2 regions of the Pseudescherichia sp. genome follow, and region 2 is predicted to be linked to the other one. Evidence: predicted binding sites of a transcription regulator. Region 2 holds the regulator's gene; the other holds the start of a gene.
What was found. The regulator PhoB, encoded in region 2, activates phosphate uptake and scavenging genes when phosphate is short. The targets are predictions, from matches to a motif close to CTGTCATAAAACTGNCNNAT.

Region 1: the regulator PhoB is predicted to act here: its motif matches at 2,512-2,531, upstream of kdgR (DNA-binding transcriptional regulator KdgR).

What each region holds. Positions count from the first base shown of each region.
Region 1 covers NZ_DAMBWA010000001.1:62,668-67,042, reverse strand. The annotation lists gene htpX (protease HtpX) at 149-1,030, shown strand; gene RTX96_RS00320 (MFS transporter) at 1,075-2,445, opposite strand; gene kdgR (DNA-binding transcriptional regulator KdgR) at 2,623-3,414, shown strand; gene mgrB (PhoP/PhoQ regulator MgrB) at 3,560-3,703, shown strand; gene RTX96_RS00305 (YebO family protein) at 3,778-4,068, shown strand; gene RTX96_RS00300 (MBL fold metallo-hydrolase) at 4,093-4,375, shown strand, end outside.
Region 2 covers NZ_DAMBWA010000008.1:160,447-164,821, reverse strand. The annotation lists gene sbcC (exonuclease subunit SbcC) at 1-971, opposite strand, end outside; gene sbcD (exonuclease subunit SbcD) at 968-2,170, opposite strand; gene phoB (phosphate response regulator transcription factor PhoB) at 2,361-3,050, shown strand; gene phoR (phosphate regulon sensor histidine kinase PhoR) at 3,072-4,367, shown strand.

The sequences.
Region 1 (4,375 bases), on a different contig from region 2:
TATCGCGGCGTAAGCCTGCCGCGTCAAAATGTAAAGTTGTGTCTTTCTGGTAACTTACGCGCGGGTTATGCTTGAAAATAGTCAATATACCCATACGATGTGGGTAGTCGCATAGTGCGTTTTGTTAAGTTGAGGTTAAAAGAAAATTATGATGCGGATCGCGCTCTTCCTGTTAACGAACCTGGCGGTCATGCTGGTCTTCGGGCTGGTGCTCAGCCTGACGGGTATTCAGTCGAGCAGCGTTCAGGGCTTGTTGATCATGGCGCTGCTGTTTGGTTTTGGCGGCTCGTTCGTTTCGCTGTTAATGTCGAAGTGGATGGCCCTGAAGTCGGTCGGAGGGGAAGTCATTGAGCAGCCGCGCAACGATATGGAGCGCTGGCTGATGAACACCGTGGCGCAGCAGTCGCAGCAGGCGGGCATCGCGATGCCGCAGGTTGCTATCTATCACGCCCCGGACATTAACGCCTTTGCTACCGGCGCACGGCGTGATGCGTCGCTGGTTGCGGTGAGTACCGGTCTGTTGCAGAACATGAGCCGTGACGAAGCTGAAGCGGTTATTGCCCACGAGATCAGCCACATCGCGAACGGTGACATGGTGACCATGACCCTGATCCAGGGCGTGGTGAACACCTTTGTTATCTTTATCTCGCGTATTCTGGCGCAGATCGCCGCCGGTTTTATGGGTGGCAATCGCGACGAGGGCGAAGAGAGCAACGGCAACCCGCTGATCTACTTTGCCGTGTCGATGGTGCTGGAGCTGGTGTTTGGTATTCTGGCAAGCATTATCACTATGTGGTTCTCCCGTCATCGCGAATTTCATGCCGATGCCGGTTCAGCCAAGCTGGTGGGCCGCGAGAAGATGATTGCTGCTCTGCAGCGTCTGAAAACCAGCTACGAGCCGCAGGAGGCTAGCACGATGATGGCCTTCTGCATCAACGGGAAATCAAAATCCCTGAGCGAGCTGTTTATGAGCCACCCGCCGCTGGATAAGCGTATTGAAGCCCTGCGCAGCGGTGAGTACCTTAAGTAACACCAGCAGTTGTAATAAAAAGCGCGTCAAATGACGCGCTTTTTTTATGCCTGCGGTTTCTGCGTCATCCGCAGTCCACTGACGGCAGCGGCGATGGCGGCCAGCACGGCAGCGAAGAGCAGGGCAACGTGCGTCGCGTGATCGGTAAAAAGATTAAACATCAGCGCCACCAGTGCGGCCCCGATGCTCTGGCCGAGGAGGCGCGCGGTGCCCAGCATGCCGCTGGCTCCGCCGCTGCGCTGGCGAGGGGCGGCGGTGATAATGGTGTGGTTATTGGGCGACTGAAATAGCCCAAAGCCTGCGCCGCACAGCATCATCCGCCAGATGATATCGATATCTGACGGCGCGGCGGGCAAAAGCGCCAGCGCCAGCAACCCGGCAGCCATTACCGCGAGCCCCACCGCGCCCAACAGCCCGGCGTGCACCCGCTCAATCAGGTACCCCGCCAGCGGTGCCATGACCATTGTGGCCAGCGGCCACGGAGTCAAAAGCAGACCGGCCTCTACTTCACTGCGGCCCAGCACGGTTTGCAAGAAGAAGGGCAGCGAGACCAGGGCCAGCATCTGGGCGCAGAATGAGCAGATTGAAGTGCAAATGGAGAGTGAAAACAGCGGAATGCGCAGCAGATCCACCGGCAGCAGCGGCACCGGGAGCCCCAGCTGGCGACGTATAAAGAGATAGCCGATGACCAGCATGGCAACCCCTTCCACAGCGATAAGCGTCAGGGATTGCCCCTGCGCAAAGCCCCCAAGCGCCAGGATCAGCAGGCCAAAGGTGAGGGCGTTCATCACTGCACTGGGCAGATCGAAGCGTGTGGTGCTGCGACGCGGTGGGTTAGCGGGCAGATAGCGCATCGCCAGCAGCAGAGAGATAATCCCCAACGGTACGTTAATCAGAAACAGCCACTGCCACGATCCTACGGCCAGGATCGCTGCGGCGATGGTAGGGCCAGCCGCAGAGGAGACCGCCACGACAAACGAGTTGATGCCCATCCCCCGGCCCAGGCTGCGCTGAGGATAGATAAGGCGAATCAGCGCCGTATTGACGCTCATCAGCGCTGCGCCGCCAAAGCCCTGCGCGATACGGGCCAGGGTCAGCATGGTGAGCGAGTCGGAGAGGGCGCAGAGAAATGAGGTGGCGGTAAAGAACGCCAGCCCGCACTGATAAACCCGCCGATAGCCAAACATATCTCCCAAAAATGCAAAGGAGAGCAGAGAGATAACAATGGCAATCTGATAGGCGTTAACAACCCAGATCGAGCTCGCTGGGGAGACATGCAGATCGCTGGCGATAGTTGGCAGCGCCACGTTGGTAATAACGCCATCGAGCACCGCCATTGCAATGCCAATGATGATGGTCAGTATTGCCCCGTAGCGCTGCGGTATCGGCAGGCCATCGGTAAAGGGTTTATTCATAGTAATTATGTGTTTATGCTGAAATTATTATCGTGGTAACGATTCTACCAGTCTAACCGCCTTTTTATATCGCAGATTTGTAACGAAGTTAACAAACTGGCATTGCGGCCGACCCGCGACGAAATTATAATAAAAACCTATTCTAAATTTTATAAAACACTCGCGATGAGGTGATTAATGGCAATCGCAGATTTGGACAAGCAGCCAGATTCTGTCTCTTCAGTATTGAAGGTCTTTGGCATTCTGCAGGCGCTCGGGGAAGAGCGGGAAATTGGCATTACTGAACTGTCGCAGCGTGTGATGATGTCAAAAAGCACCGTCTACCGCTTTTTGCAGACGATGAAATCTCTTGGCTACGTGGCTCAGGAGGGCGAGTCGGAGAAGTACTCCCTGACGCTCAAGCTCTTTGAACTCGGCGCGCGCGCGCTGCAAAACGTTGATTTAATTCGCAGCGCTGATATCCAGATGCGTGAGCTGTCGCGCCTGACTAAAGAGACGGTGCACCTTGGCGCGCTGGATGAAGACAGCATCGTCTACATCCATAAAATCGACTCCATGTACAATCTGCGCATGTACTCCCGCATCGGCCGCCGCAACCCACTCTACAGCACCGCCATTGGTAAAGTACTGCTGGCCTGGCGCGATCGTGAGGAAGTTAAACAGATCCTTGAGGGCGTTGAGTACAAGCGCAGCACCGATCGCACCATTACCACGACTGACGATCTGCTGCCGGTCCTGGATACGGTCCGCGAACAGGGCTATGGGGAAGATAACGAAGAGCAGGAAGAGGGGCTGCGCTGCATCGGCGTACCGGTCTTTGATCGCTTTGGCGTCGTGATCGCTGGCCTGAGCATCTCCTTCCCAACGCTGCGCTTCTCTGAAGAGCGACTGCATGAGTATGTTGAGATGCTGCATACCGCAGCGCGTAAGATCTCTGAGCAGATGGGCTACAACGACTACCCGTTCTGATAGTAAACGCCGCGCCAGACGCGGCGTTTTCATCTCTATTTCCCTTCACAGCGGTTTCCTCAACGGTCAGATAGCGTTACAGTTAGCTCCGGTTTAATATCCCGGGAGTAACCTGTCTGCATAAAACGTTGATTCGGAGAGAAGAGTGAGAAAGTTTCGGGGGCTGCTTGTGATTGCCATTCTGGTAATTTGCCTGATGCTCTGGACCCAAATGCTCAATGTGATGTGCGATCAGGACGTACAGTTTTTCAGTGGTATTTGCGTTATCAATAAATTTATCCCCTGGTAGCGGCATTTTTGCTTAGAGACATTCCCTTCCTTAATGCCAGTGGTAAGATAGCGCGTCAACATTGAGGTAGTGTAATGAACGAAGTACTGAATTCGGGCGCGTTTAATCTTGTGTCCCTGGTCATCTCTCTGGTGGTACTGGTCGTTGGGCTGGTGCTGTGGTTCTTTGTTAACCGGGTCAGCTCCCGCGCTAACGAGCAGATCGAACTGCTTGAAGCGCTGCTGGATCAGCAAAAGCGACAGAATGCGCTGCTGCGTCGCCTTTGTGATGCCAATGCGCCGGAGAAAGCCGAGCCGGAAGCGAAAGCTGGGGCAAAAGTGCAAACCGACGGCGACGATTTTATCCGCCTGGTGGCTGAGCGCTAGCGGCAGTGAAAAAGGGGGCGAGAGATGGCATGGAAAAATCCCTGGTATAATTCGGCCCTGACTCACCATACGCCCCAGGGGTTTCGTAATTTGACCCCTGGCGGCCATCAACCCGGTGACGTTGAGCGCTGGCAAAAAGAGCGCCGCGCCGCCGGGCTTCCGCATCCTCCCGAAGGCGGCTACGACGGTTTTCTTCAGCAGTGGTGGCAGCGCGCCGAAATAGGCGGCAGCGAGGATGGGGTCTGGTGGCTGGGCCATGCCAGCATGCTGCTTCGTCTGGACGGCTGCTATCTGCTGGCCGATCCGC
Region 2 (4,375 bases):
AGCAGCTGCTGTAAGCGAGTATTCACTTCTTCTGCCTGACGCTGGGTCTGGCCGTGGGTGCGGATCTGCTCCTGTAAACTCTGCCACACCGGCCGCAGCTGCTGGGCGGGGCGGGCCTGTTCCAGCGCCGCCAGCTGCGGGCGAGCGCTCTCCAGCGCCTGCTGGGCGGTCGTCAGCGTCGTCTGCGCCCGAACGGCTTCGGCATTGAGTTCCTGGCCGCGCGTCAGCCAGTGAAGCAGGGCCTGTTCGCGCTGCTGGGTAGCGACCAGCGTCTGCTCCTGGTCAGTAAGCACCTGCAAACTTTCATTCAGCGTCTGGGCCTGCTCGGCGCTCAGCAGCTGAATGCCTTCGGCCTGGGCCTGACGCTGCTCCAGCTCGCTGCGCGCCGCCTTGTGTTTTTCAAATACCCTCGCCGAGATCTGACCGTAGATCTCGGTGCCGGTCAGCTCCTCCAGCAGCTCGGCTCGCTCTTTCGGTTTGGCGTTCAGGAAGGCGGCAAACTGCCCCTGGGAGAGCAGCATCGAGCGGGTGAAGCGGCCGTAGTCCAGCCCGGTGAGGGTGGCGGTCAGCTCCAGCTTGTCTTTCACCTTGTCGGCGAGAATTTTGCCGTCGGCGCAGAGCGCCAGCTCGACGCGAGGGACCTGAAGATTACCCCCGGCCTGGCTGCGGGCGCGGTTCTGACTCCAGAAGGCGCGGTAGGCTACGCCTTTTACCTCAAACTCCACCTCCGCCAGGCACTCGGCGGTGTCGCGGGTCATCAGGTCATTCTGCGACTGCGACACGTTACTCAGGCGCGGCGTCTCGTGGTAGAGCGCCAGGCAGATGGCATCCAACAGGGTGGTTTTTCCCGCGCCGGTAGGCCCGGTAATGGCAAACAGGCCGTTGCTGGCAAACGGCTCGGCGGTAAAGTCGATCTTCCACTCCCCCTTCAGGGAGTTGATGTTCTTCAGGCGCAGGGTAAGAATTTTCATGCGTCTTGCTCCTGGGTCAGCTCGTCGACGGTGGCGCTAAAGAGGGTGCGGACCCGCTGGCCCTGCGCCTCGTCCGGCTCCTCAAGCGCCAGTCGGCGCTCGAATACCTCCTCCACGCGCAGCTCGCTGAGGGTTTCCCGCAGCTCGCCCGCCATCATTCGCTGACGCTGCTCACGGCTGCGGCGTACCAGCAGCACCTCGACCGGCAGATCCTCGGTCATCGCCTGAATACGGCGCTGCATGTCCGTCAGCCAGTCGTCGGTGGTGATTTCGATATCGAGCCATACCGGCGGCGATGCGGGAGTCTCGCGCCACTGCGCAAGCTGCTGGCCAATGGCGGCAAGATCGCCTTTGATCACCGCCAGCTGCTGGGTGACCGGCACGGTGAGGGGCGTAATGTCCGCCAGCCTGCCGTCGGTGAAGGTCACCAGATTAACGCTTTTCGCCTTGCCGGTTTCGTCGAAGCTAAGGGCAATGGGCGATCCGCAGTAGCGGATATGATCCTGACCGCCAATCACCTGCGGACGGTGGATGTGCCCGAGGGCGATGTAGTCCACCGGCGGAAAATTTTGCGCCGGGAAGGCGTCCAGGGTACCAATGTAGATGTCGCGCACCGCGTCGCTTTTGCTGGCGCCGACGGTGGTCAGGTGGCCGCTGGCGATAATCGGCAGCGTCGCCTCGCCGCGCAGGGCGCAGGCCTGCTGGTACTGCTGATGGTAGTAGTCGGTGATCGCCGCCAGCAGATGCTGCTGCTTCTCGCTGCCGGAGAGCCCCGCCTGGCTGGTAACGATGTCGCGCGGACGTAAAAACGGCACCGGGCAGAAAACCGCGCCCGGCGTGCCGTCGCGATGGTTAAGCATGAACGGCGCACAGCCCGCTGCCGCTACAACGGTGGTATGCAGAAAGGCCAGGATCTCCCGCGATTCGTTCAGGGTAGCGACCGAATCGTGGTTGCCTGCCAGTACCACCAGGTGACAGCCGGTCTGCTGGAGTTGAACCACAAAGCGGTAGTAGAGCTCGCGAGCATAGCTGGGGGGCGCACCGGTATCAAAGATATCGCCAGCAACGATAATCGCATCGACCTGCTGGGCCTGCGCTGTCTCCAGCAGCCAGTCAAGAAAGGCGGCATGCTCAGCGGCCCGGCTCTTGCTGTAAAAGTTTTGGCCGAGGTGCCAGTCCGAGGTGTGAAGGATGCGCATATCTATTCCGTGGCAAAAAAGCGTAAGGCGGATTATAAACGTTTAGGCACAGCGGGAAAGCGACGATCGTCTTCCGGGTGTCATCTGCACGCTTTCAGGTTCATACTGCCTTCACGCTTTTCATAAATCTGTCATAAATCTGACGCATAATGCGACGCAACATATTGATTACAACTATATAGGGCAAATCATGGCGAGACGTATTCTGGTCGTAGAGGATGAGGCCCCCATTCGGGAGATGGTCTGCTTCGTACTCGAGCAAAACGGCTTTCAGCCTGTTGAAGCGGAAGATTATGACAGTGCGGTGAATCAGCTCAACGAGCCGTGGCCCGATCTCATCCTGCTCGACTGGATGCTGCCCGGCGGCTCGGGGATTCAGTTTATCAAGCACCTGAAACGTGAAAACATGACCCGGGACATTCCTGTTATGATGCTCACCGCGCGCGGCGAAGAGGAAGATCGCGTCCGCGGTCTGGAGACCGGCGCGGACGATTACATCACCAAACCCTTCTCGCCGAAGGAGCTGGTGGCGCGTATTAAAGCCGTGATGCGCCGTATTTCGCCGATGGCGGTAGAAGAGGTGATTGAGATGCAGGGCCTGAGCCTTGATCCCACCTCTCACCGGGTCATGACCGGCGAGAACCCGCTCGACATGGGGCCGACGGAGTTTAAGCTCCTACACTTCTTTATGACCCATCCGGAGCGCGTCTACAGCCGCGAGCAGCTGCTGAACCACGTCTGGGGAACCAACGTCTACGTTGAGGACCGCACGGTGGACGTGCATATTCGTCGCCTGCGTAAAGCGCTGGAGCTGAGCGGTCACGATCGTATGGTGCAGACCGTTCGCGGCACGGGTTACCGTTTTTCGACTCGTTTCTAATCATTGACTGGAGTGTGACGCGTGCTGGAACGGCTGTCATGGAAAAGGCTGGTCTTAGAGCTGTTTTTAAGCTGTATCCCGGCGCTGGTGCTTGGCGCAATGTTTGGCTATCTGCCGTGGTTTCTGCTGGCCTCGGTTACCGGATTACTGATCTGGCACTTCTGGAATCTGCTTCAGCTCTCCTGGTGGCTGTGGGTTGACCGCAGCATGACGCCGCCTCCCGGGCACGGCAGCTGGGAGCCGCTGCTCTACGGCCTGCACCAGATGCAGCTGCGTAATAAAAAGCGCCGCCGCGAGCTGGGCAGCCTGATCAAACGCTTTCGCAGCGGGGCAGAGTCGCTGCCGGATGCGGTGGTGCTCACCACCGAAGAGGGGGTGATCTTCTGGTGTAACGGCCTTGCTCAGCAGCTGCTGGGGCTGCGCTGGCCGGACGATAACGGCCAAAATATCCTTAACCTGCTGCGCTACCCCGAGTTCACCCAGTACCTCAAGCAGCAGGCCTTCGCAAAACCGCTCAACCTCGTGCTGAACAACGGCCGTCACCTGGAGATCCGCGTCATGCCCTACAGCGAGCAACAGCTGCTGATGGTCGCTCGCGACGTGACCCAGATGCACCAGCTGGAGGGGGCACGACGCAACTTCTTTGCCAACGTCAGCCATGAGCTGCGTACGCCGCTGACGGTACTGCAGGGCTACCTGGAGATGATGCAGGAGCAGACCCTGTCCGGCGCGACGCGGGAAAAGGCGCTGCACACGATGCGTGAGCAGACATCCCGCATGGAGGGCCTGGTAAAACAGCTGCTCACCCTGTCAAAAATTGAGGCCTCGCCGATTCATACCCCGAATGAGGTCATTGATGTGCCGATGATGCTGCGGGTTGTTGAGCGTGAAGCGCAGACCCTGAGCCAGCAGCGGCAGACCATTGAGTTTCATGTCGATAATTCCCTGAAGGTGCTGGGCAGCGATGAGCAGATGCGCAGTGCTATCTCTAACCTGGTCTATAACGCGGTAAACCATACCCCGCCCGCAACGCATATTATCGTCAGCTGGCAGCGGGTCGCGAGCGGCGTAGAGTTCAGCGTTGAGGATAACGGGCCGGGCATCGCCGCCGAGCATATTCCACGCCTCACCGAGCGTTTCTACCGCGTCGATAAGGCACGATCCCGCCAGACGGGCGGCAGCGGGTTAGGGCTGGCGATCGTTAAGCATGCGGTCAACCACCACGACAGCCGTCTGGAAATCACCAGCGAGCCGGGCAAAGGCACCCGATTTAGCTTCACGCTGCCGGAAAGGCTCATTGCCAAATCCAGTGAGTAGCGCTGTTG